DNA from 3 places in the Ruegeria sp. BB10 genome. Region 3 is predicted to be linked to each of the others. Evidence: riboswitches for the same ligand, from Rfam matches in the RefSeq annotation. Region 3 holds a riboswitch; each other region holds the start of a gene.

Region 1 (9,877 bases), 100 kb from region 3:
TTCGAGAAAGCGCAATTCTTGGTCTGGTCGGTGCCGGCGGGATTGGCGCGACGTTGAACACTGCGTTCGATCGATATGAGTACGACACAGCGGCGGCCATTCTCATCCTGATCATCGGGATCGTCATGGCACTTGAATACCTTTCGGGAATTATCCGCGCGAGGGTTCAGTAGTGCCTGTTCTTGAACAAAACGATACGCAGATCTGGCGCAGACGGACGACGGGTCAAAGTCTTGTTCGCTGGTTTGGCTGGCTTTTGGGTGTGGCTGTCTTTGTTTATTGCTGGCAGTTCATTTCGGAATCGACGACCTGGTTTTTCGTTTGGGATGCCCCCCGCATTGCCAACGATATCTGGACCCGCGCAACGCCTCCCAAATGGGATTACATCACACAGCTGGGCCGCCCGATTTGGGATACGCTGAACATTGCCACCCTAGGTACTATCATCGCCTTGTGCATGGCAGTGCCGGTTGCCTTCTTGGCCGCGCGCAACACCACACCGTCGACATTGTTCATTCGACCCATAGCTTTGTTGATCATTGTCTCGACCCGCTCTATCAACTCGCTGATCTGGGCGCTTCTATTGATCGCAATTATTGGCCCAGGCGTCTTTGCAGGTGTTATTGCAATTGCCATCCGTTCAATCGGGTTCTGCGCAAAGCTTCTGTATGAAGCCATAGAGGAAATTGATCACACTCAGGTCGAAGCGATCACGGCGACCGGTGCGTCGCGCTGGCAGGTCATGGCTTACGGGATTGTTCCACAAATCCTGCCCGCTTTTGCAGGCATTGCCGTTTTTCGTTGGGACATAAATATCCGCGAGTCCACGGTTCTGGGCCTGGTTGGTGCCGGAGGTATTGGATTGCAACTGTCAGCTTCGCTCAACGTTCTGGCTTGGCCACAGGTCAGCCTGATCCTGATTGTAATTCTCGTCGCGGTTTTGATCAGCGAATGGGTCTCGGCAAAAGTTCGAGGGGCGATCATTTGACCGGGTTCTCTGCGCAGGAGGCTTTCGATGCCTATGAAGCTGTACGACATCGCCTTCCGGAAGCCAGACCTACTGAAGTGACATATCGTCAGGTTGAAACGCTTGATGACATAGCTCATGAGTTCGATGTATTCCTCCTCGACGCCTTCGGGGTTCTTAATATAGGTGACACGGCAATCCCGGATACACCGGATCGGGTCAGGTCGCTGAAAGCCGCCGGCAAACGTGTTTTGGTCGTTTCAAATGCTGCTGGGTTTCCTCACACAACTCTGTTGGAAAAATATTCTAGGCTTGGTTATGACTTCGCGCCCCGAGACGTGATCACCAGCCGGGCCACGTTGCTATCAGAAATAAACGGTCAAAGTGGGTTGCATTGGGGCTTGATGGCGACCCCCAGTGCCGGTCTTCGCGATTTGGAAGGGCTGAAACTATCCTACCTCGAGGATGACCCGAAGCCCTACGAAACCGTTGACGGGTTTCTAATGATAGGATCAGCGGTTTGGACTGAATCGCGTCAAGCTATGCTAGAGACGGCCTTGCTTGAACGGCCTCGTCCGGTAATGGTCGGCAACCCTGATATCGTCGCGCCCCGCGAGTACGGGTTTTCAAAAGAGCCCGGTCTTTTCGCGCACCAGCTGGCAGACCGGACAGGTGTTGTTCCTCAGTTCTTTGGAAAGCCTTTCGCCAACATCTATGATCTTGCTTTCCAACGTCTCGGGCACATCGACAGGTCCCGGGTTCTGATGGTTGGCGACAGCCTGCACACCGACATTCTGGGCGCATCCAGCGCTGGCATAGATTCGGCACTCATTTCAGGATATGGGTTCTTCGCAGGGCATGATGTTGAAGCAGCGATCAAGAAGGCGGGGATAGTGCCAAACTTTGTAGTAGGCCGGCCTTGAGTTTAGAGCATTCGTTTTCGATAAGTATCCCGTTCAAATCGAATGTCCTGCAAGCCCGCATTTCGAACATGCTGAGCATGGAAATACTGCGCTGTGCACTAACGGCAGCTTTGCCCCCTCGCGGCAAAGCGACCCCCGGTCTAAAGTCTGGATTGGGCTGTGATGCGACGTGTCGGGCTCAGTCGTTGAACCAAATCGGAGCATCGCCTTCTGACCAAGTTATGTACTTTCGCATCACCAGCAAAAATACTTCACTGTCCAGGAATTGATCCAGCCACGCCGCTAAATTCGGCCACTCCTGTGCGTCAAACCACGCCCGGTCTATATACGCAAACTGGCGAACAAATGGTAGAATCGCCAAATCGGCGAGAGTGGGCGATCTCCAAAAAGCCAGGCCCTCCCGACTAACCGCTCGTCGAGGTTGAGCAAGTAGCTCGCCGCTTTCCTGCGCTCCTTTGACGTCTAAATCCGGATACCGCACGACGTATTTTGTGTGATCTAATGCATCCTTGAATGGACCATCATTTGCCGCGATTAGGCCCCAACCTTCTTGAGGCATATCCAAAAGTCGCTGCGGATCATTTTGTTGAAGCGTCCAAATCATGATTTCCAGGCTTTCATCTATTACTTTGTCTGGAAGTCGAAGCGCGGGCACTGTTCCGGACGGGGATGTTTGCAAGAAAGCCTCTGGTTTGTCCTGCAAAAGAATCTCGCGCAGCTCGACTGTGACTCGTGAACTCGCCAATGCGAGACGGGCCCTTATGGCGTATGGGCAGCGACGGAACGACCATAAGATAGGGTATTGAGCCATACGAAGATATACCTCCAATCTACCAGCGTGGTTAAACCTCCCGTCGTTTTCCAACTGGTACTTCTGCTTGAACGCTGTCTGATACTATCGGAAGGGCCATTGCTTCACAATCATCGGCCTCAGTAGCCGACTGGTTTGGAGATTCGGAACGAGAAAATGCGGAATTGAGTACAAGTGACTTGTCTTGTGAAGTTGCAACGCGAAAGTCCCCGAGATCTTAGAAATTGGCCCTGGCCGGTCGCGGTGGTTATGGATTGATCGAAGAATTAGTCTGTCATAGCTTGCAGCATATGCCCAAGTTTCTCCATCTTGTCGTCTTAGAGCGCCACAGCACTCATCGCCGAAAACGTTTTGCCGGATAGCTGGTCTTCCATTTGTAACCCTGCCAGTAAAACAATTTTGGAGACCTCAGATGACTGAATTCATTGAAATCCCGGTGCTTGATCTTGCACCGCTGATCAATGGAGAGGATACGTCCAACCTCGCCTTGGAATTCGCCGAAGCCTATGGAAAAACCGGATTTGGCTATGTTGTTAATCACGGCGTTGATCCTGACTTGCGCGCTGCCGTGTTTGCCGCCTCGACGGAATTTCATGCACTGCCGGAGATCGAAAAACAGGCAATTGCATTAAATAAATGTCATCGTGGCTACATCGCGATCAACACCTCCACGGACGTGAACTCTGACCTGGCCAAGGTGACTAAACCCAATCAGTCCGCATCGTTCATGATGATGCGCGAGGATGCCGAGGTCGACCCTGCCGTCTATCTGTCCGGACCAAATCAATGGCCCGCTCTGGAAGGTTTCCGAGAGGCCTGCGAGGCTTATGCCGACGCGATGACAAAACTGGGTTACAAACTCATGGGTCTTGCCCTTGACGCTATTGGCGCCGCGGATCGTTCGATCCTCAGTGCATTCCAGACGCCAACGATTTGGCTGCGCCTACTCCACTATCCACCACAACCGCCACAGGCTTTGGGTGATCTTTACGGATCTGCACCCCACAAGGACTTTGGATGTCTGACATTGCTCGCACAGGACAATGTTGGTGGTTTGCAAGTCCAGACGCCTGAGGGTCATTGGGTGGATGCACCGCCTATCGACAATGCCTTCGTGGTTAATGTAGGCGATATGCTGCACCGACTCTCCAACGGAAAGTTGTTGTCCACCCCGCACCGGGTTATCAATGCGACCGGACAACAGCGCTATTCCGTACCGTTCTTCTTCGACCCACATGTCTCTGCTGAAATCGCGCCGCTCCTGGGACAGGGACTGCGAGGTTCGATCCTGAAGTTTGGACAGTTTTTGAGAGGAGAACTGGAAGCAAGCTACGACGCACATCAGGTTGGCCATTCGGATACCTAAAAGCACGCTGCGTTGGCAGTGACATTTCACTGACCGATATGAAACGAACGTCCGCATTGCAGTTGCTGCGACGCAGCTGTGCGGCTTCAGATCAAAATCCTCAATGGGCCGTTTCGGTACATGTGAGTAACGTCTGCCGCCCGGATGCTGCGTTCGGTCCGAGGTCCGTATTGAGCCCATAGAGGTCGCAAAAAATTGTCGTGCCAAGGAAATCTAGTGCTACACATAGAACATTCTTGAATATGAATATCACTACGGGATTTGGTCTAGCGCGGCTCTAAAACCCGAAACCGACGGAAATAAGGTTGACCGCAATCCCGTGTGTCAATGTGGAGGGAGGGTTAGAAATGCCTGCAACCAATAGATTGAAGCTAACTGTAGCAGTATTGGTCTCATTCGTTTCACTACCGAAATGGCGCTATCCCAATCGCAAGTGGGCTCTCCAGACGGAACCACCACAATTGATGGCAGGCAATTGCCTGAACCTCCGGTGTTTGGGAAAAATTGAGGAGCAAGCGACCAATTCAACCCTTGTGGCCGCCGCGTCGTGCCACCTGAGAACGCGCCAACATCCTCCTCATCATGTTGGATGATGCTGGGTATGGTATTCCTAGTACTTTTGGCGGCGTCATCCCGACTGATACGATGGATGAATTGGCAAAAGAGGGTTTGAGTTTTACGAATATCTATTCGACCGCACTTTGTTCACCGACCAGCAGCCTTGATGACAGGCCGCAATCATCACCGGTCGGGTTCGGAGTGATTTCGAATCTTCGACCGGGTATCCCGGCTACAACAGTATTATTCCAGACAACAAAGCCACTATCGGGAGGATACTTTCAGACAATGGCTACGCCACTTCATGGTTTGGAAAACCATAACACCCCAGCATTTGCAGCGAGCCAGGCTGGTCCATTTGACAAATGGCCGACTGGTTTAGGTTTCGAGTACTTTTTTGGGTTTGTTGGTGGAGACGCGAACCAATGGCAGCCGAACCTATATCGAAACACCACCCCGATTTACCCGTTTGAAGGTGATCCTGAGTGGAACCTGATCACCGGAATGGCCGACGATGCGATTGACCACATTTCGCGGTTGCACCAAATCGAGCCAAGTAAGCCTTTCTTTGTCAAGTATGTGCCCGGTGCAACGCACGCGCCGCACCACCCGACCAAAGAGTGGGTCAGAAGATCGAGGCGATGAACCTGTTTGATGGTGGGTACGAAGCACTTAGGCAGACAATTTTTGAGAATCAGAAAAAGTTGGGGCTTGTCCCGCAAGATGCAACGCTGTCGCCTTGGCCCGCAGACAAAATCAAGCCGTGGGATCAATTGACGGACGACGAGAAAAAACTCTTCGTGCGGCAGGTGGAAGTGTTCGCCGCTTATGCGGCTTATACAGACCATGAAATTGGGCGTGATTGACGCAATAGAGGACCTCGGAAAACGTGACAACACACTGATCTTCTACATCAACGGTGACAATGGCACCTGGCTGAGGGTGGTCCAATGGGGACACCGAACGAGGTGGCTTGGTTCAATGGTATCGCAGAGATGCCTGCAAAAACGCAGTTGCAGTGGTACGATGTCTGGGGAACGGACCAGACATACAATCACATGTCTGCAGGATGGTCCTGGCTTTGATACTCCGTTTGACTATTTCAAGCAGAATGCAAACAGGCTTGGCGGCATCCGACAGAACATGGTGGTGTCATGGCCTGACGGAATCGCAGACAAAGGTGGTCAGCGAGATCAGTTCATGCATGTAATCGACGTCGTGCCGACGATCCTAGAAGTCACCGGAATTGATGCACCGTTGGAAGTCGACGGGATTGTTCAATCTCCAATTGAAGGCACCAGCTTTGCATATACTTTCGATGAGAAAAACAAGGATGCACCGAGCCGTCACCGAACTCAGTACTTTGAAATGATGGGACAATGGGCTTTGTATCACGAAGGTTGGTTATTGAGCACCAAAGTAAACCGGATGCCATGGGAAACGCCAAAGACACCAAACCCTGACCCTTTGAACAATCAAGTGCTCGAGCTTTACGATCTAACCACGGATATGAATCAAAGAAATGATCTAGCGGCGCAGCACCCAGAGAAGATCGAAGAACTGAAGGCTATATTTATAGAAGAAGCAAATAAGTATCAGGTCTTCCCGATGGATGCCTCGGTCACGTCCAGAATTTCATTACCTCGGCCAAGCATTGCGGCGGGACGAAACGAGTTCGTTTATGTCCGGCCAATGACTGGGGTTCCTCAGGAGATTCCCAAGTATTCTTAACAGCTCGTACACCATTACAGCAGAGATAGATGTGCCCGAAGGTGGTGCTGAAGGCATGATTTTGACATCAGGCGGCCGCTTTGCCGGTTACGGTTTCTACCTACTTGATGGCAAGCCAGTCTTCTCTGAATATGTTGAATCTAGAACGGATAAAATGGGAAGGCAAAGAGGCCTTGGCACCCGGAAAGCACACTCTGGAGTTTGACTTCAAATATGACGGCCTCGGACCGGAACCTCGCATATGGAAGCACCAGTGGTTTAGGTCAGGTGGCACCGGGACGCTGAAAGTCGATGGCGAAGTCGTAGCAACCCAAAAGATGAAGAACACTATTCCCACCACCCTTCAGTGGGACGAGGCGTTTGACATAGGTTCTGATACATTGACCGGCGTTAACGACGACGACTACCAACCACCGTTCCCACTAACCGCGAAACTGGAAAAGCTTACGATAAAAATCGACCGGCCCCAGTTGAGCCAAGCGGATATTCAAAAACTCGAAGACGCGATGCAAAGAGCAAGCGACTAGTTGGCTCACAGGGTTGAGAGGTTGCCTACTTGCTTGAGTCGGCAGTGGAAAACCGGATGGTATATTTGTCCGCTTCGTCCGCAGAACGGTCATTCAGCCATCTTCTAATTGCGCACGTGCAGCGAATGTCCGTAATGCCGAGCCGCACTGCAGAATGCTGAACGACCGACTAAAGTCCGGTAAGGGCCGGAAGTGATCAGGGCAGGGCACTCAGTCGCTCAACATTGTTCAGCACAAAACCTTACGCTGTGAAGCTGTCGGTCTGCGAGTTGTTTCCGCTCTCGGAAGTTCCCAATGCGCGTCGCAGTCGACGATCGTATTGCTGCAGTCTGAGACAAGCTTGATAAGTCCAAATCAGCGAAATCCACCAAAATGCATGAGAATCTTAAGTCGTTGAATTATGGGGAAGACGAGTCTCAATAATTCAGTCCCATTATTTACGTACTCCGACAATTCTCCCTCAAATGAGGGAATTCCCCTATAAGACGTCTTATGTTAAATAACCGTGTTTAACTTACCGTCGATATGCGGAGTATCTGTCGAATTGGTCGGCATGCGCATCAGATAAGACCGTATTTCTGGTGACATACTGCACCGAATGGAAGGTCCCGGCCGTTCGAGAAAATCTGAAACAAATTAATTTTGGTGCTTGTTTAAGCCGTGAATCTCAAGCTAAACCACCTGTACGCAGGGGAGTCCCACCAAGGGGACTGAGAGGCTGACGGGGCAATGCCCGGCGACGCGACCCTTTGAACCTGACCCAGTTGATACTGGCGTAGGAAGCTAGGGCGCGCAGGCCACAATACCGGGCAAGCGCACTCCGAACAGGGGGCTGTCTGCCTTCTCGTTTCCCCAAGCCAAAACTCATCTGGTGTCTTTTTAAGTTGAACTGCTTGAGGAGCACCAACATGAACGTCCCCAACCCCAAAATCACCGCCGGTGAACTGCCCGCATCGCGCAAGATCTATGTAAACGGCACAGTGCACCCGGATGTGCGCGTGCCAATGCGTGAAATTTCGGTCCACCCCACGGCGGGGGAGCCACCCTTGCCCGTGTATGACAGTTCAGGGCCGTATACCGATCCGCAGGTGATGACGGACATTCGGCAAGGTCTGGCGCCGCTGCGTCGCAAGTGGATTGAGGCTCGAGCAGATGCCGAAGAATATGATGGACGTGAGATCAAACCGGAAGACAACGGTTTTGTCGAAGGTGATCGGCTAACGCCCGAGTTCCCTGTGCGCCCGCGCCCTCTGCGCGCCAAGGATGGAAAGGCTGTGACGCAACTGGCCTATGCTCGCGCCGGCATCGTCACCCCGGAAATGGAATTCATCGCCATCCGTGAAAACCAACTGCGCGAGGCTGTCGTTGAACAGCGCGAAGGCAATGATTGGGGTGCAAACATCCCTGATTATGTGACCCCGGAATTCGTGCGGGACGAGGTCGCCGCTGGTCGCGCCATTATCCCTGCGAATATCAACCACCCTGAAAGCGAACCGATGATCATCGGGCGTAATTTCCTGGTCAAGATCAACGCCAATATGGGTACCTCGGCTGTGACCTCTTCGATGGAAGAAGAGGTCGATAAAATGGTCTGGTCGATCCGTTGGGGTGCTGATACCGTCATGGACCTGTCGACCGGCCGCAACATCCACAACACCCGTGAATGGATCATCCGCAACAGCCCGGTGCCGATTGGCACCGTGCCGTTGTATCAAGCGCTGGAAAAGGTCAACGGCATTGCCGAAGACCTGACATGGGAAGTGTTCCGTGACACGCTGATCGAACAGGCCGAACAAGGCGTCGACTATTTCACCATCCACTCAGGCGTGCGCCTGCATATGGTGCCGATGACGGTAAAACGGGTTACCGGTATTGTGTCGCGCGGTGGGTCGATCATGGCCAAGTGGTGCTTGCATCACCACAAGGAAAGCTTCCTCTATGAGCATTTCGACGAAATCTGCGACATCTGCCGGGCCTATGATGTGTCGTTCAGCCTAGGCGACGGTCTGCGTCCCGGCTCTATCGCCGACGCTAATGACGAGGCACAATTTGCCGAGCTTGAGACGCTGGGTGAGCTGACCAAAATCGCGTGGGCCAAGGATTGTCAGGTGATGATCGAAGGCCCCGGACACGTAGCCATGCACAAGATCAAAGAAAACATGGACAAGCAATTGGAGTGTTGCCACGAGGCGCCCTTTTACACGCTTGGCCCCCTGACCACCGATATCGCGCCGGGCTATGACCACATCACCAGCGGCATTGGTGCTGCGATGATTGGCTGGTTTGGTTGTGCGATGCTCTGCTATGTCACGCCTAAAGAACATCTGGGGCTGCCGGACCGGGATGATGTGAAAACTGGGGTTATTACTTATAAGATCGCCGCTCACGCCGCTGATTTGGCTAAAGGTCTGCCGGGCGCGCAACGTCGTGACGATGCGCTGTCCCGCGCCCGGTTCGAGTTCCGCTGGGAAGATCAGTTCAACCTGTCGCTGGACCCGGAAACGGCGCGGGAATTCCACGACCAAACCCTGCCCAAACAAGCGCATAAGGTGGCGCATTTCTGTTCCATGTGCGGGCCGAAATTCTGCTCGATGCGGATCAGCCACGACATTCGAACTGAAGCGCAGAAAGAGGGGATGGAGGCCATGGCCGCCAAATTCCGTGAAGGCGGCGACCTTTACATGCCCGTGAAAGACTAAACACCGCGGCGGAGCCGATCCTTTCGGCTCCGCACGCTCTTGCATTGAAGGGAAACTACTCTCAGGGCAATAGATCGGATACTTTGCTGAACCCAGTCAAATCGAAGCCAAATGAAATTGGCTCTCCGACCCTGTTTTTAGCGTCGATCTGCAATTGATTACCTGCCCGCATCGCAGACATCCATTCCTGGGAAACTGGCGAACGGGCAAAACAACCTTGTGCCTCGCATGTCAGGAACTCCAGACGGGCGACCTCGGCATCATCCACCTTTGCAACCAGCCCTTCCGAGAACAA
Region 2 (9,877 bases), on a different contig from region 3:
GACAGGGCCCAGCACGCCGGCCGTTGCACAGCTCGCGCCGCTATCCGGTGCATCCGGAAACACCGCACGCAAGGACGGCGCGCCAGCACAAAACCCACCGACATAGCCGGTCAGCCCCAATACGGATGCGCTGATCAGCGGCTTGCCCTGCAACAAACAGGTATCCGACAAGATATAGCTGGCCGCATAACTGTCCGCGCAGTCCAGAACAATGTCAGAGCTGCGAACAAAATTTAACACATTCTGGTTTGTTAGAGCCTGATACTCAGCCATTACGGTGATGTCACCATTCAGCGCCCGGCAGCGTTCTGCGGCGACTTTGGCCTTGGCGCGCCCACAGTCGGATTCAGCGAACAATGTCTGCCGGTGCAGGTTCGATAGCGCGATCTGATCCCGGTCCAAGATGGTTATATGCCCAACCCCGGCCCCGGCCAACAAGGGTAAGACCGGAGAGGCTAATCCGCCCGCGCCCACCACCAGAACCCGCGCTGCTGACAGGCGGGTCTGGCCTGCCGATCCAACCTCGGGCAGGATTATCTGGCGGGCATAGCGGCTCATCTCGTGACCTCGATCCATTCGCGAACACGGGTTTCTGGATCGGAATTCAGCGTGATGTCCGTGACGACCGAGACGATGTCCGCCCCCGCCTGCAAGACGCCCGGCGCCCGCTCAACGCTCACGCCGCCAATCGCGACCAGAGGGATATCCCCCACCCGTGCCTTCCATTCGGTGACGCGTGGCAGGCCCTGCTGTTCCCATTTCATTTTTTTCAGGATCGTCGGATAGACCGGGCCCAAAGCCACATAATCCGGGTCCATGGTCAGGACTCGCTCTAATTCATCATCATCGTGGGTGGAGACACCCAGTTTCAGCCCCGCCTTGCGGATGGCTTTCAGATCGGCCTCGTCCAGATCCTCTTGCCCGAGATGAATCCACTCACAACCAGCGTCGATAGCCGCCTGCCAATGATCATTGACCACCAGCACGGTGCCGTGGGCACGGCATAGTTCCAACGATTGGGCGATCTGTTCCCGTATGATCACATCAAGCTGATCCTTGATCCGCAGTTGCACCAGCTTCACACCCAAGGGCAGCATCCGGCGCAACCAGTCAGTGTGGTCGAAGATCGGGTAAAATCGGTCTAACATCATAATAAGAAGGCCTTTCCGATTACCGGAGTTGATGGTTCGGCCATATCTCGCGCCTCGATCGGGTCGGCTTGATGCGCCAGTTGCCCGGCCTGAATCGCCAGCATCATTGCGCGGGCCATGGCCACAGGGTTTCCGGCCCGTGCAACAGCGGTATTCAGCAGAACGGCGTCATAACCCAACTCCATCGCCTGCGAAGCGTGACTGGGCAGGCCGATCCCGGCATCCACAACCAATGGAACATTGGGGAACTCGGCCCGCATCGCGCGCAGAGCATATTCATTGTTCAGCCCGCGCCCCGACCCGATGGGTGCACCCCAAGGCATCAGCACCTCGCACCCGGCGGCCAGCAGACGCTCGCCCACGATCAGGTCGTCGGTGGTGTAGGGGAATACGTGAAACCCGTCCTCGGTCAGTATGCGCGCGGCCTCGACCAGTTGAAACACATCTGGCTGCAAACTGTCAGTGTGGCCGATCAGTTCCAGCTTGATCCAATTAGTGTCAAACACCTCACGCGCCATATGGGCGGTGGTTACGGCTTCTTTGACCGTGTGGCACCCAGCGGTGTTTGGCAGGATCAGCACGCCCAGCTCGCGGATCATCTGCCAGAAGGTCTGCCCAGCCCCGGATTCACGGCGCAAGGACACTGTAGCAACACCCGCGCCGCTCTCGCGAAACGCCTGTTCCAAAATAGCGGGGCTTGGATATTGCGCCGTTCCCAACATCAGCGGATTAGGCAGCTGATTTCCGTAGAAGGTCTTCATCCTCAGCCTCCCTGCATCGGCGCGACGACTTCAACCCGGTCGCCATCGGTCAACTTTTGAGCAATGCGCAGACCCGAGGGCACAAAGTCTTCGTTTACAGCTGTCGCCACCCTCCCCGAGAACCCGCATTCGACCAACAGGTCCGAGAGGATTTCGGCGCGCACCTCGCGCGATTCACCATTAAGCACGATCTTCATCGACCATCTCCGAATGTTTGTTGTTCAACGCCAGATCGGCCACTCCCTGCGCCAGCGCTGGGGCCAGCAGATAGCCATGGCGGTACAGTCCGTTGGCATAAATCGTATGCCCCAGCCGCCGGATGCGGGGCAGGTTGTCGGGAAAAGCCGGGCGCAGATCGACACCGATCTCAAGCACCTCGGCCTCGCCAAAGGCGGGGTTCAGCGCATAGGCGGCGCTGAGCAGTTCCAGCATGGATCGGGCCGTGATGCGGCTGCTGTCTTCGCTTTCGATCATCGTTGCGCCCAGCATGTAGACACCATCCCCACGCGGCACGATGTACAGCGGCATCCTTGGATGCAGTAGACGTACAGGTCGCGTCAGGGTCACGTCAGGGCAGCGGATCACCAACATCTCTCCCTTGACGCCGCGCAGGTCGTGCAAAACCTCACGCGCGTGCAGACCGCGGCAATCGATTGCATTCTCCAGCTGGGTCGGGGCCAGTTTCCGGTGGAAGCCTACCCCTTGGTCCAGCAATTGGCGGTACAGATCCCGCAGCGCCTGTCGCGGGTTCAGATGAGCCTCATCCGTGAAATGAAGACCTTTGGTGAAACTGGTTAAATCAGGCTCTAAACTGACAATTTCAGCCTGACTAATCTCGGTACCCCCCCCGGTCCGACGAGCGAACCGACGCAAATCCGGCAGATCACGCGGGTTGGCAACAACCAGCGTGCCACGTTGTTCCACCCGAGTACGCGTAGACCACCACTCGAACGCAGCCATGCCCAGCCGCAACACAGGTTCTTCGGCGTTTTCAAACTCGCACCACGGGGCCAGCATACCGCCAGCCCACCAAGAACACCCATGCGGGCCAGGTGGACCACTGGGATCAAAGATCTGAACCTTGGCCCCGCGCGACACTAGCTCGCTGGCTACGGCCAGCCCGGCCACACCGGCCCCTATGACCGACCAGACCGTCACGCGGGCCAGACCCGATGGAAATGATGAACCGGGCCATGCCCCTGTCCGACCATCAGACTGTCAGCTTTAGCAATGGCCCCTTGCAGATACTCATGCGCCTGCGCGACCGCGTCGGTCAGGCCCAGCCCTCGCGCCAGCCCGGCTGCTATCGAAGACGACAGGGTGCAACCGGTGCCATGCGTGTTGCGCGTATTGCGCCGAGTGGCGTTGAATTCTGCCACAACTCCCGAGGGATCAATCAACACATCGTGGCAAACGTCGCCGCGCCCATGTCCGCCTTTCATCAATACCGAGCGCGCGCCCAGCCCGCACAGCGCCATCCCCTGCGCGATCATCTGATCGGGGGATTCGGCGTCCGAGGTGCCCAGCAAACAAGCGGCCTCGGGTAAGTTCGGGGTCAGCATGGTCGCTCGGGGCATAAGAACATCACGCAGGGTCTGAACGGCACCCTGTGCCAGCAAGGCATCGCCAGATTTGGAGATCATCACCGGGTCCAAAACGACGGGGCCATCATACCCAGCGATGGCCCCGGCAACGGTTTGAATAATTTCAGGGGTCGCAAGCATGCCGATCTTGATCGCGCCTACATCCAGGTCGGTCAGCACCGCCTCGATCTGAGCGGCCACTACGTTGAGCGGTATGCCATGCACTGCGGTCACAGCCCGCGTGTTCTGCGCCGTGACCGCCGTGATCACGCTGGCCCCATACACGCCCAACGCAGACATCGCCTTGAGATCGGCCTGAATCCCGGCCCCACCACCACTGTCCGAGCCCGCAATTGTCAGGGCAATATGCGCCATATCGTTGCTCCATCATCAGGGGGCAACGCAGCATGGAAAACGTCTGTGTGTGTAGACCGTTCCCTACGCCGGTATTGCCCGGATCAGGTTCGATGGGTTAGCGCATTCACGCCTCTCAGCCCCTTGATCAGGGCACCCCAACGGTTGGCGCGACAATCTCAGGGGATGTGGCAAGATTCAAGAGCCAAATTTCGCGAAGTTCATGGACAAACTGGACCTATAAAACGAAATAAGCCGACCCAAGGGGATCGGCCTTTTAGCAACTTGGTGGAGTGATCTTAGCCCTTCATCCCATCCCAAAAGGATTTGACGGATGAGAAAAAACTTTTTGATTCCGGGTGGTTATCCTCACCCAAATCGTCGAACTCTTTCAGCAGTTCTTTTTGGCGACTGGTCAGGTTGACCGGCGTTTCCACCGCCAGTTCGATGAACATGTCACCCACACCGCCGCCACGCAGGGCGGGCATGCCTTTGCCGCGCAGGCGCATCTGACGGCCCGATTGGCTGCCTGCTGGTATTTGCACGCGGCCGCGGCCACCATCGATGGTTGGCACTTCGATCGAACCGCCCAGCGCAGCCTTGGCCATGCTGACCGGGACGCGGCAATAGAGGTTCACACTGTCGCGTTCGAACAGCTTGTGATCCGAAACTTCGACAAAGATATACAGATCGCCCGGAGGGCCACCGCGCATCCCAGCTTCACCCTCACCCGCCAGGCGGATGCGGGTTCCGGTCTCGACACCGGCGGGGATGTTGACGGACAGCGCACGCTCTTTTTCCACGCGGCCTGCACCGCCACAGGCTTTACAGGGGTTCTTGATGATCTGACCCAGACCCGAACAGGTCGGGCAGGATCGTTCGACGGTAAAGAAACCCTGCTGTGCACGCACCTTGCCCATGCCCGAACAGGTTGGACAGGTGGTTGGCTCCACTCCGCCTTCTGCACCCGATCCGTCACAGGCCGAACAGGCCACGGCAGCAGGAACACTGATGGTTTTCTGCAGGCCCGCGAACGCCTCTTCCAGCGTCACGCGCAGGTTATAGCGCAGGTCCGATCCGCGCGCCGCACGGCGCCCGCCACCGGGGCCGCCACGCTGACCGCCCATGAAATCGCCGAACAGATCGTCGAACACGTCTGAGAACGCGCTGGAGAAATCACCCTGACCAAAGCCGCCACCGGGACGGCCACCACCACCGCCCATACCGTTTTCAAAGGCGGCGTGACCAAAGCGATCATAGGCGGCCTTTTTGTCGGCGTCGCGCAGAACATCATAAGCCTCGTTGGCTTCTTTGAACTGCGACTCGGCATCCGGGTTGTCTTTGTTGCGATCGGGATGCAACTCTTTGGCTTTCTTGCGAAAACCCTTTTTGATTTCATCCGCTGATGCGCCCTTTGATACGCCGAGCACATCGTAGTAGTCGCGTTTTGACATCAGTATTTCCTTCAGCCTCAACGTATTTGGGCCGGCCCGGCAACCGGACCGGCCCACATTGGCCCGGTTACCCGTTAGTTACGCTTGTCGTCGTCCAGATCTTCGAACTCGGCGTCAACAATGTCGTCCTCACCCGGCGCAGCATCTGCCGCCGCAGGCTCATCCTCACCTTCTTCGGCTTGCGCCTTATAGATGGCTTCGCCCAGCTTCATGGCCGCTTCGGTGACGTTCTGGATGCCCGACTTGATCTTGTCGGCATTCTCGGTCTCCAGCTCGTCCTTCAGCGCGGCAATTGCCAGCTCGATGGCTTCGATGGTGGTCGGGTCGACTTTGTCGGCATGCTCTTCCATCGACTTTTCGGTCGAGTGGATGAGGCTTTCCGCCTGGTTCTTGGCGTCGACCAGCTCGCGGCGTTCCTTGTCGGCTTCCGCGTTCTCTTCGGCGTCCTTGACCATCTTGTCGATGTCTTCATCCGACAGACCGCCCGAGGCCTGGATGGTGATCTTCTGCTCTTTGCCGGTGCCTTTGTCCTTGGCCGAAACCGAGACAATGCCGTTGGCGTCGATATCAAAAGTCACCTCGATCTGAGGCATGCCGCGCGGTGCAGGCGGGATATCTTCGAGGTTGAACTGACCCAGGATCTTGTTGTCCGCAGCCATTTCACGCTCACCCTGGAACACGCGGATGGTTACGGCGTTCTGGTTGTCTTCGGCGGTCGAGAAGACCTGAGACTTTTTGGTCGGGATCGTGGTGTTGCGATCGATCAGGCGGGTGAACACGCCACCCAGCGTTTCGATACCCAGCGACAGCGGGGTCACGTCCAGCAGAACAACGTCTTTGACGTCGCCCTGCAGAACACCGGCCTGGATGGCGGCGCCCATGGCAACCACTTCGTCCGGGTTCACACCCTTGTGCGGCTCTTTCCCGAAAAACTTGGTGACCTCTTCGATCACTTTCGGCATCCGGGTCATACCACCGACCAGAACAACTTCGTCAATGTCGCCAGCCGACAGACCAGCGTCTTTTAGAGCGGCCTGGCAGGGCTTCATCGACTTTTTGATCAGGTCCGAAACCAGCGATTCCAGCTTGGCACGGGTCAGTTTCATGACCATGTGCAGCGGCTGACCGTTCGAACCCATCGAGATGAACGGCTGGTTGATTTCGGTTTGCGAAGTCGAAGACAGCTCAATCTTGGCTTTCTCAGCAGCTTCTTTCAGACGCTGCAGCGCCATCTTGTCTTGCGACAGGTCGACACCGTGTTCCTTTTTGAACTCATCCGCCAGGTAGTTGACGATGCGCATGTCAAAGTCTTCACCACCCAGGAAGGTGTCACCGTTGGTCGATTTGACCTCGAACAGGCCGTCGTCGATTTCCAGAATGGTCACGTCGAAAGTACCGCCACCAAGGTCATAGACCGCGATGGTTTGAGTTTCTTCTTTGTCCAGACCATAGGCCAGCGCAGCCGCTGTCGGTTCGTTGATGATCCGCAGCACTTCCAGACCGGCGATTTTACCGGCGTCTTTGGTGGCCTGACGCTGTGCGTCGTTGAAATATGCAGGAACGGTGATCACGGCTTGCGTGACTTCCTCACCCAGATAGCTCTCGGCGGTTTCCTTCATCTTGCCCAGAGTGAAGGCCGAGATCTGGCTTGGGGAGTACTTTTCACCGCGGGCTTCAACCCACGCGTCGCCATTGCCGCCATCGACGATGGCGTACGGCACCATTTTCTTGTCTTTTTCGACTTCTGCATCATCCACACGACGACCGATCAGACGCTTAACACCAAAGATCGTGTTGTCGGGGTTGGTGACCGCCTGGCGTTTTGCAGGCTGACCGACCAGTCGCTCATCTTCGGTGAAGGCGACGATCGAGGGCGTGGTCCGCGCCCCTTCGGCGTTTTCGATGACCTTCGGCTGCGAGCCGTCCATGATGGCCACGCACGAGTTGGTGGTTCCGAGGTCAATCCCGATTACTTTTCCCATATGTTCAATCCCTTTCTCTTCAAGGCGATGTCCCGAGGTCCGAACCCGTTATGGCACCCGGCCCCGATCTGATGTGCGCAACAGCCCTACACCATCGCGCGTCCCGGCGTATATAAGGGCGGGATCAGAGGCCTGCAAGCGTTGTAAAACGCAGGTTTTCGGGAATCTGTGGCCTTTTTGGCAAGGTTTTGGCAAGGATCGGGGATTCTCGGATGGCGCGGCTGCTTTTACGCGGTTTTGATATCAGGAAAGCCTGGCTGGACGGGCCCGCGCAGGAGCGGCTGATCGACAGCCTGCGGCCGATTCTGAAATCGGCCCCTTTGTTCCGGCCGGTCACGCCATCGGGTAAGGAAATGTCCGTGCGTATGACGTCGGCCGGATCACTGGGCTGGGTCACCGACAAGACGGGATACCGATATCAGGCGCAACACCCCAAAGGCGCGGTTTGGCCCGCGATCCCGGATCAGATTCTTGATATCTGGCGCGACCTTGCCAGCGCGGATCGCGATCCTGATTGCTGTTTGATCAACTACTACGGCGAAGGGGCCCGGATGGGGTTGCATCAGGACAAGGACGAGGCCGATTTTTCCTGGCCGGTCCTGTCGATCTCACTGGGGGATGATGCCCTGTTCCGCATCGGCAACCAGACACGCGGCGGCAAGACCGAATCCATCTGGCTGAATTCGGGTGATGTGGTGATCATGGGCGGGCCCGCCCGGCTGACCTATCACGGCGTCGACCGCATCCGGTTCGGATCATCAAAACTGTTGCCCAAGGGTGGTCGGATCAACCTGACGCTGCGTGTGGCACGTTAGCGGCGCGCCTCCCAGCTTTGGGACACATGCTGACGGGAAAAGAAAATTCCCAACAAGCCGATCAGCAACAAGATCAGCCCCACCCAAAGCGCGTATTCCCAGCTGGTATTGCGAGGAAAATAATTGCGGAAAAGAAAACCGCGGCACTGATCGATGACGTGAAACAGGGGGTTCCAAGTGAACATGGCCAACGTGGCACCGCCCAGCGCATTCGCCACGAACATTTTACCCGAAAAGATCATGTTCAAGCGCCGGTAGATATTGGTCAGGACTGTCACAAAAGTGGGAAACCACGGTCGCAGAGCCATGAAGACGACGCCAATCGCGCAGCCAACAAACCAGCTCAGGATCAACATGCCAAAAGCGCCGCCCGGTTCCTGAATTTCAATTGGCGCGACTGCTACACTGTAAATAAAGAGGATCACGATGATTGTCACAATCTGCGTGTAAAGCGCCCCAAAAGCGGTGGCCAACAGGACGACAACCATGTTCATCGGCGAATGCAGCATCATCGGGTTGTTGCCGGTCCCGACCCCCGCTACCGCGCTGACGGATTTGATATGGGTGATGAACAGAAACACGCCCGACAGCAGAAACAGGACAAATTCGCCGCGGATTCTTGCAATACGTGGTCCCAGGAAAGACAGGATCGTATATAACACCAAAACTAGGGCCAGAACCTGCAAGATGTTGATGATTATGGCCACGACCGCGTTGTGATGCTGGGACCGTATGCTGCGAACAACGGCGTGGAAAATCAGCTCGGCCGTTGTGAACGCGCCGCCCAGTAAGGACTGGTTTCGCTTGAAATAATACACCCGAAGCGTCTTTCCCGTTTTTTCGCCTGCAATCTGTCACGAAATTCTTGCCGTTTCGTAACCGGCACATCATAAGGCCGTCAGGCTATTCGATCAACAAATCACAGGAACGGAGCTTTTTTGTGACCTACGACGCCCTCATTCCCGTCATTCGACGGCTGGCCCTGGAAGCCGGTGACAAGATCATGGAGATCTACAATTCGGATGATTTCGACGTAAAGGTCAAATCCGATTCCAGCCCGGTGACCGAAGCAGACGAAGCTGCCGATGCCTCGATTTCGGCCGGTCTGCGCGATGCCTTCCCGGATATTCTGCTGGTGACCGAGGAACAGTCCGCATCGCATTCAGAAAAGGGTGACACATTCCTGATTGTTGATCCTTTGGACGGCACCAAGGAATTTATCAACCGGCGCGGCGATTTCACGGTGAATATTGCGTTGGTCGAAAACGGCGTTCCAACCCGTGGCGTGGTTTATGCGCCTGCAAAGGGCCGCATGTTTTATACACAGGCCGATGGTCAGTCGGTTGAAGAGACCGGAGCATTGGACAAAGCCCAGGCTGGGGAGGTGACTTCCATATCAGTGTCTAATCCGGACAATTCAGCGCTTATGATCGTGGCGTCGAAATCGCACCGCGATCAGGCCACCGAGGATTACATCAACAAATATCAGGTGAAGGACAGCAAGAGCGCGGGCTCATCCCTGAAATTCTGTTTGGTGGCCACGGGCGAGGCAGATCTTTACCCCCGCGTTGGCCGCACGATGGAATGGGACACAGCTGCGGGCCATGCCGTGCTGGCCGGTGCGGGCGGCAACGTGGTGCGATTTGATAATCATTCACCGCTGACCTATGGCAAGGACGGCTATGCAAACCCGTTCTTTATCGCCTACGCTCCGGGTGTTGACCTGAAGGAGGCCTGATGTCCGTTCTGATCGCCATTCCCGCCCGCTATGCCTCGA
Region 3 (9,877 bases):
GCCTCCCTTCACCCTAAGATAGGTCCATTATATATGCGCGTCAATTATGCGCATGATTAATGCTGACAACCTTTGGCGTCCGCTGCTGCCAATCCTATACAAAGGTAGAGTATTGCTACGCGTTGCCTAGGTGGCGAAAGGGCACAGCAGAATACACCGCTTTCTGCGATATCTGTGGTGGTATCTTCCCTTGATCTCGCACTAAAAAGGCCCGAAATACCAAGTTTTTTACAAGGGCAACATTATGCAGAGCGTTCTCATCACCGGGTCAGCCGGTTTTATTGGCTTTCATCTGAGCAAGCTTCTGCTGGCCCAAGGGTACCACGTAGTGGGGTTGGACTCTCTGAACGATTATTATGATGTGTCGTTGAAAAAGGCCCGCCACGACATGCTGGCGCGCGAACCCAATGGTAAGAATTTTTCGCCCGTCATTGGCAAGGTCGAAACCCCCGGCCTGATGATGGAGCTGTTCGGGGAACATGGTTTTGACTATGTCATTCACCTCGCTGCCCAAGCTGGGGTGCGCTATTCGATCGAGAATCCGCGCTCGTATCTGGAAAGCAATGTGATAGGGACTTTCGAAATTCTGGAAGCGGCGCGGGCGCATCCGCCCAAACATATGCTGTTGGCTTCGACTTCTTCGGCCTTTGGCGCCAATACCGAGATGCCCTATAAGGAAACCCAACGCGCCGATCATCAGATGTCGTTCTACGCGGCCACCAAGAAATCGACCGAAAGCATGGCCCATTCCTATGCGCATCTGTTCGATTTGCCGATTACCATGTTCCGGTTTTTCACCGTCTATGGCCCTTGGGGTCGCCCGGACATGGCGCTGTTCAAATTCACCAAAGCGATCCTCGAGGGCAATGCGATCGACGTCTATAATCACGGTGATATGAAACGTGACTTTACCTATGTCGAAGATTTGGTTGAGGCGATCCGCCTGCTGATGGACGCCGTCCCTGTGCGCCCCGCAGACGGCAATATTCCAGAAGGGGACAGTTTGTCACCGGTCGCACCCCATCGAGTGGTGAATATCGGCAACAATGATGCGGTACAGCTGACCGCGTTTATTGAAGCCATCGAAACGGCCACGGGCATCAAGGCGGATAAAAACATGATGCCGATGCAGCCCGGTGACGTACCCGCAACTTGGGCCGATGCATCGCTGCTCAGGGAATTGACCGGTTATCAACCAAGGACTTCGGTCGAAGATGGTGTGGCTGAGTTTGTTAAGTGGTACCGCGACTTTTATCGTCCCAACGCGGCTGGGACCGAAAGGTAAGATGGTTAGCCTTCAGGCCTAAAAGATTGGTGGCCGTCCTCTCAGTTTTGAGGTTCGGCCTCTGAAATTCTCAAGGCTAAAAACGCAAACCGTTCCGGTACCCGGAACGTAGTTCAAAACCTTTCCTACGGTGATTGTTCCACAGGGCGATTATGTTGTGCATCTCTCAGTCCAACTGAACGGATGCCAATTTGAGCATCCAAAAAACACTTTAACCCGGTTGTCTTTTCGTCCGTTCCAACCTACTGACAACCTCACCTCGGGGTGCGTGGCCTGCCGCGCTGAGATGCCTTTGGCGAACCCGTAGAACCTGAACCGGCTAGAACCGGCGGAGGGAAAGGTAACGGTTTCATCCACCCTTGCCCTCTCGCCGCAATGGAGGATGACATGAAACATCTGATGATTGCTGCGGGACTTCTGAGCGCAACAGCGGCTGTCGCGGCCGACAAACCTCAGCTGACCGTTTACACCTATGACAGCTTTGTCTCGGACTGGGGTCCGGGCCCGAAAGTAGAAGAAGCTTTCGAAGCAGTATGCAACTGTGATCTGAACCTTGTGGGCGTCGAAGACGGCGCGGCGCTGTTGTCGCGTCTTCGGCTAGAGGGTGAAAACACGGACGCCGATGTGGTGCTTGGGCTGGACACCGGCCTGATCGCAGCGGCCAAGGAAACTGGCTTGTTTGCTCCCAATTCGGTCAGCGCCGATTATACCCTGCCGATTGAATGGTCAGATGACGTGTTCGCGCCTTATGACTGGGGCTATTTTGCTTTTGTCCATAACGCAGATGCGGCGGCACCTGCCAATTTCCGTGAACTGGCCGAGGGTGAAACAAAGATCATTATTCAAGACCCGCGCTCGTCCACTCCGGGTCTGGGGCTGCTGTTGTGGGTCAAAGCGTCTTATGGAGACGAAGCCCCCGAAATCTGGGCCGGGCTTGCCGACAATATCGTGACCGTGACCAAAGGTTGGTCCGAGGCGTATGGCCTGTTTCTTGAGGGTGAGGCGGACATGGTGCTCAGCTACACCACATCGCCTGCTTATCACTTGATCGCCGAGGATGACGCCAGCAAAGCAGCGGCCGCCTTTGACGAAGGGCACTACATGCAGGTTGAAGTTGCGGCGAAGCTGGCCGGTACCGATCAGCCCGAACTGGCGGATCAATTTCTGGAATTCATGGTCTCGGACACCTTCCAGCAGATCATCCCGACCACCAACTGGATGTATCCGGCAGTGACCCCTGCGGCTGGCCTGCCCGAAGGGTTTGACACGTTGATCACGCCTGAGAAATCCCTGCTGTATACCCCGGATGAAGCCGCCGCCGTGCGGGATCAGGCGCTTGCGGAATGGCTGGGCGCGCTCAGCCAGTAAGCCCTTGGCCGGGTGTTGGCGCAGCGGCACTGGTTGCTGCGCTGATATTGGGCACATTGGCCGCGGTAGCCCTACGCGCTGATACAGCGGGTGGGTTGGGTCCGGCCGATTGGGCGGCGCTGCGCTTTACGCTGGTTCAGGCTGTGTTGTCTGCGCTGTTCAGTGCCGGGCTGGCTATTCCGGTCGCCCGGGCACTGGCGCGGCGTCGGTTTCGTGGACGGTCTGCCCTGATCGCCCTATTGGGCGCCCCCTTTATCCTGCCGGTCATCGTCGCGATCCTTGGGTTGTTGCAGGTTTTCGGACGTGCAGGCTGGATTTCAGATTTTTTAGGTCTGTTTGGTTTGCCGCCGCTGCGCATCTATGGGTTGCACGGGGTGGTTCTAGCCCATGTATTTTTCAACCTACCACTTGCCACGCGGCTAATCCTGCAGGCGTGGCAGGAAATTCCGGCAGAAAGATTTCGGTTGGCCGCGCAATTGGAGTGCGACGGCTTTGCCATGTTCCGTCTGATCGAACTGCCAATGTTAAGGCGCATTCTGCCGGGTGTTCTGGCCGTGATCTTTGCGATTTGCCTGACTAGCTTTGCCGTCGCGTTGACTCTTGGCGGAGGGCCCCGCGCAACGACACTTGAACTCGCGATCTATCAATCCTTTACCTACGATTTCGACCTTGGCCGTGCAGCGTTGCTTTCTGCGGTGCAACTGGCCTTGACCGCTGCTGCCGCGCTAGCTGCTTTGAATTTTTCGCGTGGTGACGGGTTCGGCGCTGGGTTGGATCGCGCGATACAACGATGGGATGGCGGCGCGCCCGCAGTTGACGCGTGCTGGATCGGGCTCGCGGCAGCATTTCTGCTTCTTCCTTTGGCTGCCGTGGCGATCTCTGGCCTATCTGGGTTGCTCGAAATGCCTGCCTTGGTGTTTCGTGCGGCGGTGATATCGGTTCTGGTTGCCACTGCCAGTACGATTGTTTTGTTGATGCTTGCACTGCCGATGGCCATGGCCGTTGCAACCGGTCGTCACGGGATTGTCGAGCTTAGCGGTATTCTGGGGCTGGCGGCTTCACCGTTGGTGATTGGTACCGGGCTGTTCATTCTGATCCGCCCCATCGCTAATCCAGTAACACTGGCATTGCCGGTAACCGCGCTGGTGAATGCCGTCATGGCCTTGCCCTTCGCGCTACGCATTCTGGTGCCGGCGGCCCGCGACGTCGTGGCGCGACACGGACGGCTTGCCCTGTCGCTGGACATGGACAAGAAAACATTCTTTGCCCGCGTCCTGTTGCCGCGCATGCGCCCACAGATCCGCTTTGCCACGGGTTTGTCAGCCGCGCTATCGATTGGAGATCTGGGAGTTATTGCCCTGTTCGCCGATCCACAGATCGCGACCTTGCCCTTGCAGATCTATCGGTTGATGGGGGCGTATCAGATGCAAGCAGCGGCCGGGGCAGCTCTGTTGCTGTTGTTGCTGTCGATGGGGGCATTCTGGCTATTGGATCGCGGAGGGCGGCTGCATGCTGAAACTTGAAGGCTGTGTAATCGAGAACGGAAAATTTTCGTTGCGTGCTGATTTTGCCGTCGAGACCGGTGCCAGTGTAGCCATTATTGGGCCGTCTGGCGCGGGAAAGTCGACACTGCTTGAGGCGATTGCCGGGTTTCGTGACCTCAAACAGGGAAAGATATTCTGGGACGGAGGCCTAATATCCAACCGTGCCCCTGGCAAGCGCCCTTTGGCGATGCTGTTTCAGGATGGCAATCTATTCCCACATCTGACGGTCGAACAGAATATCGCTTTGGGCTTGCGCCCGAACGGGCGGTTGACGGTAGATGAGCAATCTCAGGTCCAAACCGCACTAGATCGGGTTGCCCTGCCGGGTCTGGGTGATCGCAAGCCAGCCGAACTGTCTGGAGGTCAGCAAAGCCGGGTCGCATTAGCCCGGGTTCTTGTGCAGCGCCGTCAGATGTTGCTGCTGGACGAACCGTTTGCGGCGCTGGGGCCGGCACTGAAGGCTGAAATGCTTGATCTTGTGGCTGGGTTGCTGGCGGAAACCGGAACGACCCTGCTTATGGTCAGCCACGACCCGCAGGACGCGCGCCGCATTGCCGGCCAGACGGTTCTTGTGTCTAACGAGCAGGCACATCCTCCTGCGCCGACCCGGGACCTTTTGGATAATCCACCGCCCAGCCTGCGCGACTATTTGGGGTAGGGACATTGGATGGAAACCTGCGAAAGGAAACTCGCAGCCCGGCGCGTAGTTGAAAGGTTTCTGCACGCCGGACTGACAGGGAGGGACCTTATTTCCGGTTGTGGAAAATGAACCCGAGGAAGTTCAGCAGCAATTGCGCCGCAAGAATCTGTGTACTTTCGGTCTGGTCATAGGCGGGGGCGACCTCAACCAGATCAATGCCAACCACATTACCGCGTTTACTGAGTCCCTGAACGATTTCCAGGACATCATAGTACTGGAACCCGCCATGGCTGGGTGTCCCTGTTCCGGGCGCAATCGACGGGCAGAACGCGTCGATATCTATGGTGACGTAATAACGCGCACCTTCGGGGATACGATCCAAAACGCCCTCTGTTCCCAGTTTACGCACCTGTCGTACGGATAGGATATCTGAACCCCGCGCCCGCGCGTCGTCGTAACCTTCTTTCGCGGTTGAGGACACGTTGCGGATGCCCAGTTGGGTCATGCCCGAGACATGTTCTTTTTCGATTGCCCGACGCATCGGGTTGCCGTGACCATCGGTGACGCCTTTGCGTTCGTCGACAAAGTCCAGATGCGCATCGATCTGGATCACATGGATTGGTCCGTTCTTTGCGCAATCTTCTTCAAAGGCGCGGATGCACGGAATGTTGATCGAGTGATCTCCACCGATAGTCACCGGCAGAGCGCCCGCATCGAGGATTTTCTTCACACCGTATTCGATGTTGGCGTGGCTTTCCTCGGTCTTGGTATGGATGATGTCGGCATCGCCTAGATCGACGATGCGCACATCGCTGGCTAGATAGGTTGCGTCATCCTCGTGGTCATAGGCACCGGCGTGGCCAAAGCTGAACAGGGTTGACGCTTCGCGAACAGCGCGCGGCCCAAACCGGGCACCGGATCGAAACTGACACCCGAAATCGAAAGGTGCACCAAGGACGGCGACATCAGCGTCGATCTTATCCCAATTCTCGACATAAGGTTTCTTGCCAAAGGTCGCGATGCCGACAAAAGGCAGGTTCAGACGACCAGATTCATAGCCATGACCCGACATGATTTCTCCGTTTCTTATGGGTTATCGGTACGCCAATTCCGGCAGGAACAGCGCGATTTGAGGGAAAGCCATCAGCAGCCCGGTGACAACCAAAAGGATGATTAGAAAGGGCGGCACGCCGCGGACCACCTCGACAAAGGGGCGGCGGAATACGGCGATGGCGGTGAACAGGTTGCAGCCAAAGGGTGGTGTGGCGGCTCCGATGGCAACTTGCAGTGTGATCAGAACGCCAACCAGTACCGGGTCCAACCCACTGGCCTTGATCATCGGCGCAAAGATCGGAACTAGGATCAGGATCACCACGATCGAGTCAACGAACATGCAGCCGAGGAAGAAGGCCACGTTGATCGCCAGCAACACCATAAGAGGGCTGGCTTGTTCCAGCCCCAGCGCTGCGATGATAGTCTGCGGCACTTGGGCAAAGCTAAGTGTCCAGCTAAAGGCGGCTCCGGCGGCAATCAGGATAAACACGACCGACGTGATGGCCCCTGTGGACAGGGCAATATCGAACAGGTCTCCAACCTTGATCGAGCGAAAGATCACAACCTCGAGGATCACAGCATAAAGCACGCAGATTGCCGCTGCTTCGGTGGGTGAGAACACGCCGCCATAGATGCCTCCGACGATGATCGCCGGAAATCCCATCGGCCACAGGGCTTTGCGCAACGCGGTAAAGCGCTGTCCCCACCCCTCGCGAGGCAGAACTGGGATATCGTGACGGTAAGCGTACACCATGCAATAGGCCGAGAATAACACTACGATCAGCAACCCGGGCAAGATGCCCGCGATGAAAAGCTGCGAAATCGACGTCCCCGAGACCACGCCATAGATGATCATGCCGATGGATGGCGGGATCAGATAGGCCAGATCAGCGGCATTTACGATCAACCCGATCGAAAAGCTGTCGCTATAGCCAGATTTCAGCATCCGCGGCCGCATCGCACCGCCAATGGCCACCACCGTCGCCTGGGTCGACCCACACACAGCTCCGAACAAGGCGCAGGCCGAGGTGACGGAAATTGCCAGGCCGCCTTTGATATGGCCCATGAAACTCATCACAAGATCGATAAGCCGATTGGCGGAATGTCCTCGCGTGATGATATCAGCGGCCAAAATGAACATCGGCACCGCGATCAGCGCAGCCGGCTTCACGCCCCCGATCATCTGCTGGATCAGGATTTGCATGTTCATTTCAGGGAAGTAGACGAGAAACCCCAGCACAGCCGCCGAAATCAAGGGCATTTTCATTGGAAAGCCTGCCAGCAGCAGGATGATCATTACAACCAGCATCAACTCGGTCATTTGTCTGCCTCCGCTGTGTCCTGGAATTTCTTGATGGCAGACGCGGTTTCCGGATCTTCATAGCTGTCAATTTCGAGGTACGAGACATAGACGTCCTCGTCAGCGAAGTTCAGGTTCCGGATCGCAGTCAGCAGGTATTGGAACGAGGCCAGTGCCAATCCGATCACCACCCAGACATAGGTCAGGTACAGCGGCAGCTGCAGCGCCGGGGTGATCCGCCCGCGCGAGGCGACTTTCTGCACATATTCAAACGCGTACCAGGCCAGCACACCCATCACGATGGCTGTGGTGGTGGCGATCACAACCATCAGGCCTTTGCGCAGTTTGACTGGCAGGGCGTCATAGATGGCTGACATTCGGATGTGGATGCCCTTGCGAGTGGCGTAGCCCAGTCCCATGAAGGTGACGATCACAATTAGAAACTCGTTCAGCTCTTCCGAAAAATAGATGGATTGGTTGAACACATATCGCCCAAAGACATTGGCGATGGTGTTCACGGCCATCAGAGTGATCCCCCAGCCCAGGATCCAGATTTCGATCCGTCCGATGACGGCGTCGATCTTTCCCAACAAGCCGAAGGGAGTGGCAGTATTGCTTTGCATGGTTTCCCCCCTTTGAAAGCCCCCACGCGCAAGGCGCGTGAGGTAGTTTTGAGTGAGTGAGTGGGTGGGGAGGGATCAGTTGCCCGACAGTTCCGCCTGCAGCGCGTCCAGCAGTTCCTGACCACGGTCGCCTACCGTGTTGACATAGGCGGCAGAGGTGCCCGTGCTACGCTCACGGAAGGCGTCACGCTCGTCCTCGGTCAGAACGACCAGGCCAATGTCAGGTTTGGCTTCTTTGATGATATCCAGACGTTTCTGGTTAAAATCAGTGACGACGCCATCAATGAACCCGGTCATGTCGGCCATGGTGTCGCGCACAAGTTGCTGGCGGTCGGGGTTGAGGGTTTCAAACCAGTCCGAACCGGCAACGACGGTGGTGACAAGCTCTTGCTCACCGGCCCAGATCAGGTGGCTGGTGACCTCGTAGAACTTCATCTCTTCGATGGTCGGGATCGGATTGACCTGACCGTCAACTGCGCCGAGTTGCAGCGCGCCGAACACTTCGCCAAACGGCAGCGGGGTCGGGCTGGCACCCATGTTTTTATAGGTCTCCAGCAGGATCGGCGACACCATCACCCGCATCTTGAAGTTGTCAAAGTCTTCGGGCGTGCGGATTTCGCGGTTGGTGGTCCAGACCTGCGGCCCTTCGGAATACATGGTCATAACTTCCAGACCACGCTGGCGGAAATCATCGTTCAGCGGACCGTAGATGGTTTCCGAGTTGCTGAGGATGTTCGAAATCGCGGCCGGATCGGATGGTAGCAAGTAGGGGAGAAGGAAAACCTGGCTTTCTGGCACCACGGTGCCAAGATTGCCAATCGATACGTTGGTGAACTGGATGACACCGTCGGCGGCCTGTTCAACCGTTTCGGTCGGTGTGCCCAGCGTGCCCATCGGATAGACGGTCACGGTCACTTCACCATCGGTGGCGGCTTCGATGCGCGATTTGAACTCCTGCGCGTAGGCATCCATGATCGAGCCCGGAATCTCTTCGATTGCGAACTTCCAATCCTCGGCCAAGGCGGCGAGAGGGGTCAGGCCCAGCAATGCTGCTGCGGCAGTTATCTTGAGGGGACGAGAGGTCAAGGTCATGTTGGTTTCTTCCCTGTTGCCTTATTGGGTTTGGTCTTCAGGGATCAGGACAGCATAGAAAATTACACAAAAAAATATCATCTTGTTTATGTTCACATGAGGTATTTTTATGTAAATAACACCACGACTCCCGAAAGGCGGATAAGCGTTGAAACTGCTCAGAAATACTCTGCTTGAAACCTTCGTGACCGTGGTCGAATGCGGTGGATTTACGGATGCGCAATACGCATTGGGCATTACGCAATCGGCGATCAGCATCCGAATCCGAGATCTGGAAACCGCGCTTGGTTATCGGATTTGCGAACGCGGCCGCGGCGGGTTTCGCCTGACCGAACGGGGCGAAATCGCCTATCGCAAAGCCGGAGACATTTTGCGCAGTGCCCGTGATTTCGACGCTGAATTGCTGGAATTGCGTGGGACCACTACTGGAGATCTGCGGATTGGCACCATTGATGCGGTCAATACACTGGCAGAGCTTAATCTGGCGCAGGTCCTTAAGCGGTTTCTCGACCGTCCCAACGAAGTGCAGCTAGAGGTGGTCGTCGCATCACCAACTGAGTTAACACAGAAGCTGATTACCGGTGATTTGCATGTTGCAATCGCCCCCTTCCGCAATCAGGTCCCAGAGCTGACATACACCGAACTGTGCCGGGAAGAGCATCGTTTGTACTGTGGGCAGGATCATCCCTTGTTTGACTTACCCGACGATCAGATTGATCTGGATGTAATCTCACAGCACCAAATTTGTCAGCGCTCCTACAACATTCTGGTGTCACCGGTGCTTCAGACTGCGCAGCCAAAAGCCACCGTGGCAAATATGGAAGCAATGGCGATGATGATTGAAACCGGTCACTTTTTGGGTCCGCTGCCGGTACACTTTATCAAAAACTGGGCCCACCGCGATCGACTCAGAGAGCTTGCGCCGGACAAGCTGAACTGGAACTCAACCTTTTACCTCGCAACACGGCCATC

The links. A riboswitch is a leader RNA that binds a small molecule or an ion and turns the genes downstream of it on or off. The one in region 3 is predicted to bind thiamine pyrophosphate.
Region 1: another riboswitch for thiamine pyrophosphate. It lies ahead of thiC (phosphomethylpyrimidine synthase ThiC); the one in region 3 lies ahead of thiB (thiamine ABC transporter substrate binding subunit).
Region 2: another riboswitch for thiamine pyrophosphate. It lies ahead of thiD (bifunctional hydroxymethylpyrimidine kinase/phosphomethylpyrimidine kinase); the one in region 3 lies ahead of thiB (thiamine ABC transporter substrate binding subunit).

Annotation. Positions count from the first base shown of each region.
Region 1 is NZ_JBQFIW010000002.1:105,398-115,274, forward strand. It holds gene phnE (phosphonate ABC transporter, permease protein PhnE) at 1-173, shown strand, start outside; gene phnE (phosphonate ABC transporter, permease protein PhnE) at 173-988, shown strand; gene ACR3EP_RS19555 (HAD-IIA family hydrolase) at 952-1,890, shown strand; gene ACR3EP_RS19560 (glutathione S-transferase N-terminal domain-containing protein) at 2,069-2,701, opposite strand; gene ACR3EP_RS19565 (isopenicillin N synthase family dioxygenase) at 3,114-4,067, shown strand; gene ACR3EP_RS19570 (sulfatase-like hydrolase/transferase) at 4,650-5,270, shown strand; gene ACR3EP_RS19575 (hypothetical protein) at 5,267-5,491, shown strand; gene ACR3EP_RS19580 (sulfatase-like hydrolase/transferase) at 5,484-6,356, shown strand; gene ACR3EP_RS19585 (hypothetical protein) at 6,437-6,883, shown strand; TPP riboswitch at 7,563-7,682, shown strand; gene thiC (phosphomethylpyrimidine synthase ThiC) at 7,792-9,582, shown strand; gene ACR3EP_RS19595 (invasion associated locus B family protein) at 9,644-9,877, opposite strand, start outside.
Region 2 is NZ_JBQFIW010000001.1:2,753,929-2,763,805, forward strand. It holds gene ACR3EP_RS14235 (HesA/MoeB/ThiF family protein) at 1-558, opposite strand, end outside; gene ACR3EP_RS14240 (thiamine phosphate synthase) at 555-1,151, opposite strand; gene ACR3EP_RS14245 (thiazole synthase) at 1,148-1,912, opposite strand; gene thiS (sulfur carrier protein ThiS) at 1,915-2,109, opposite strand; gene ACR3EP_RS14255 (FAD-dependent oxidoreductase) at 2,093-3,070, opposite strand; gene thiD (bifunctional hydroxymethylpyrimidine kinase/phosphomethylpyrimidine kinase) at 3,067-3,870, opposite strand; TPP riboswitch at 3,914-4,020, opposite strand; gene dnaJ (molecular chaperone DnaJ) at 4,149-5,303, opposite strand; gene dnaK (molecular chaperone DnaK) at 5,378-7,285, opposite strand; gene ACR3EP_RS14275 (alpha-ketoglutarate-dependent dioxygenase AlkB family protein) at 7,498-8,100, shown strand; gene ACR3EP_RS14280 (ABC transporter permease) at 8,097-8,918, opposite strand; gene cysQ (3'(2'),5'-bisphosphate nucleotidase CysQ) at 9,041-9,838, shown strand; gene ACR3EP_RS14290 (3-deoxy-manno-octulosonate cytidylyltransferase) at 9,838-9,877, shown strand, end outside.
Region 3 is NZ_JBQFIW010000002.1:206,639-216,515, reverse strand. It holds gene ACR3EP_RS19995 (GDP-mannose 4,6-dehydratase) at 245-1,285, shown strand; TPP riboswitch at 1,536-1,640, shown strand; gene thiB (thiamine ABC transporter substrate binding subunit) at 1,673-2,653, shown strand; gene ACR3EP_RS19985 (ABC transporter permease family protein) at 2,629-4,176, shown strand; gene ACR3EP_RS19980 (thiamine ABC transporter ATP-binding protein) at 4,163-4,855, shown strand; gene speB (agmatinase) at 4,944-5,909, opposite strand; gene ACR3EP_RS19970 (TRAP transporter large permease) at 5,931-7,211, opposite strand; gene ACR3EP_RS19965 (TRAP transporter small permease) at 7,208-7,813, opposite strand; gene ACR3EP_RS19960 (TRAP transporter substrate-binding protein) at 7,889-8,905, opposite strand; gene ACR3EP_RS19955 (LysR family transcriptional regulator) at 9,054-9,877, shown strand, end outside.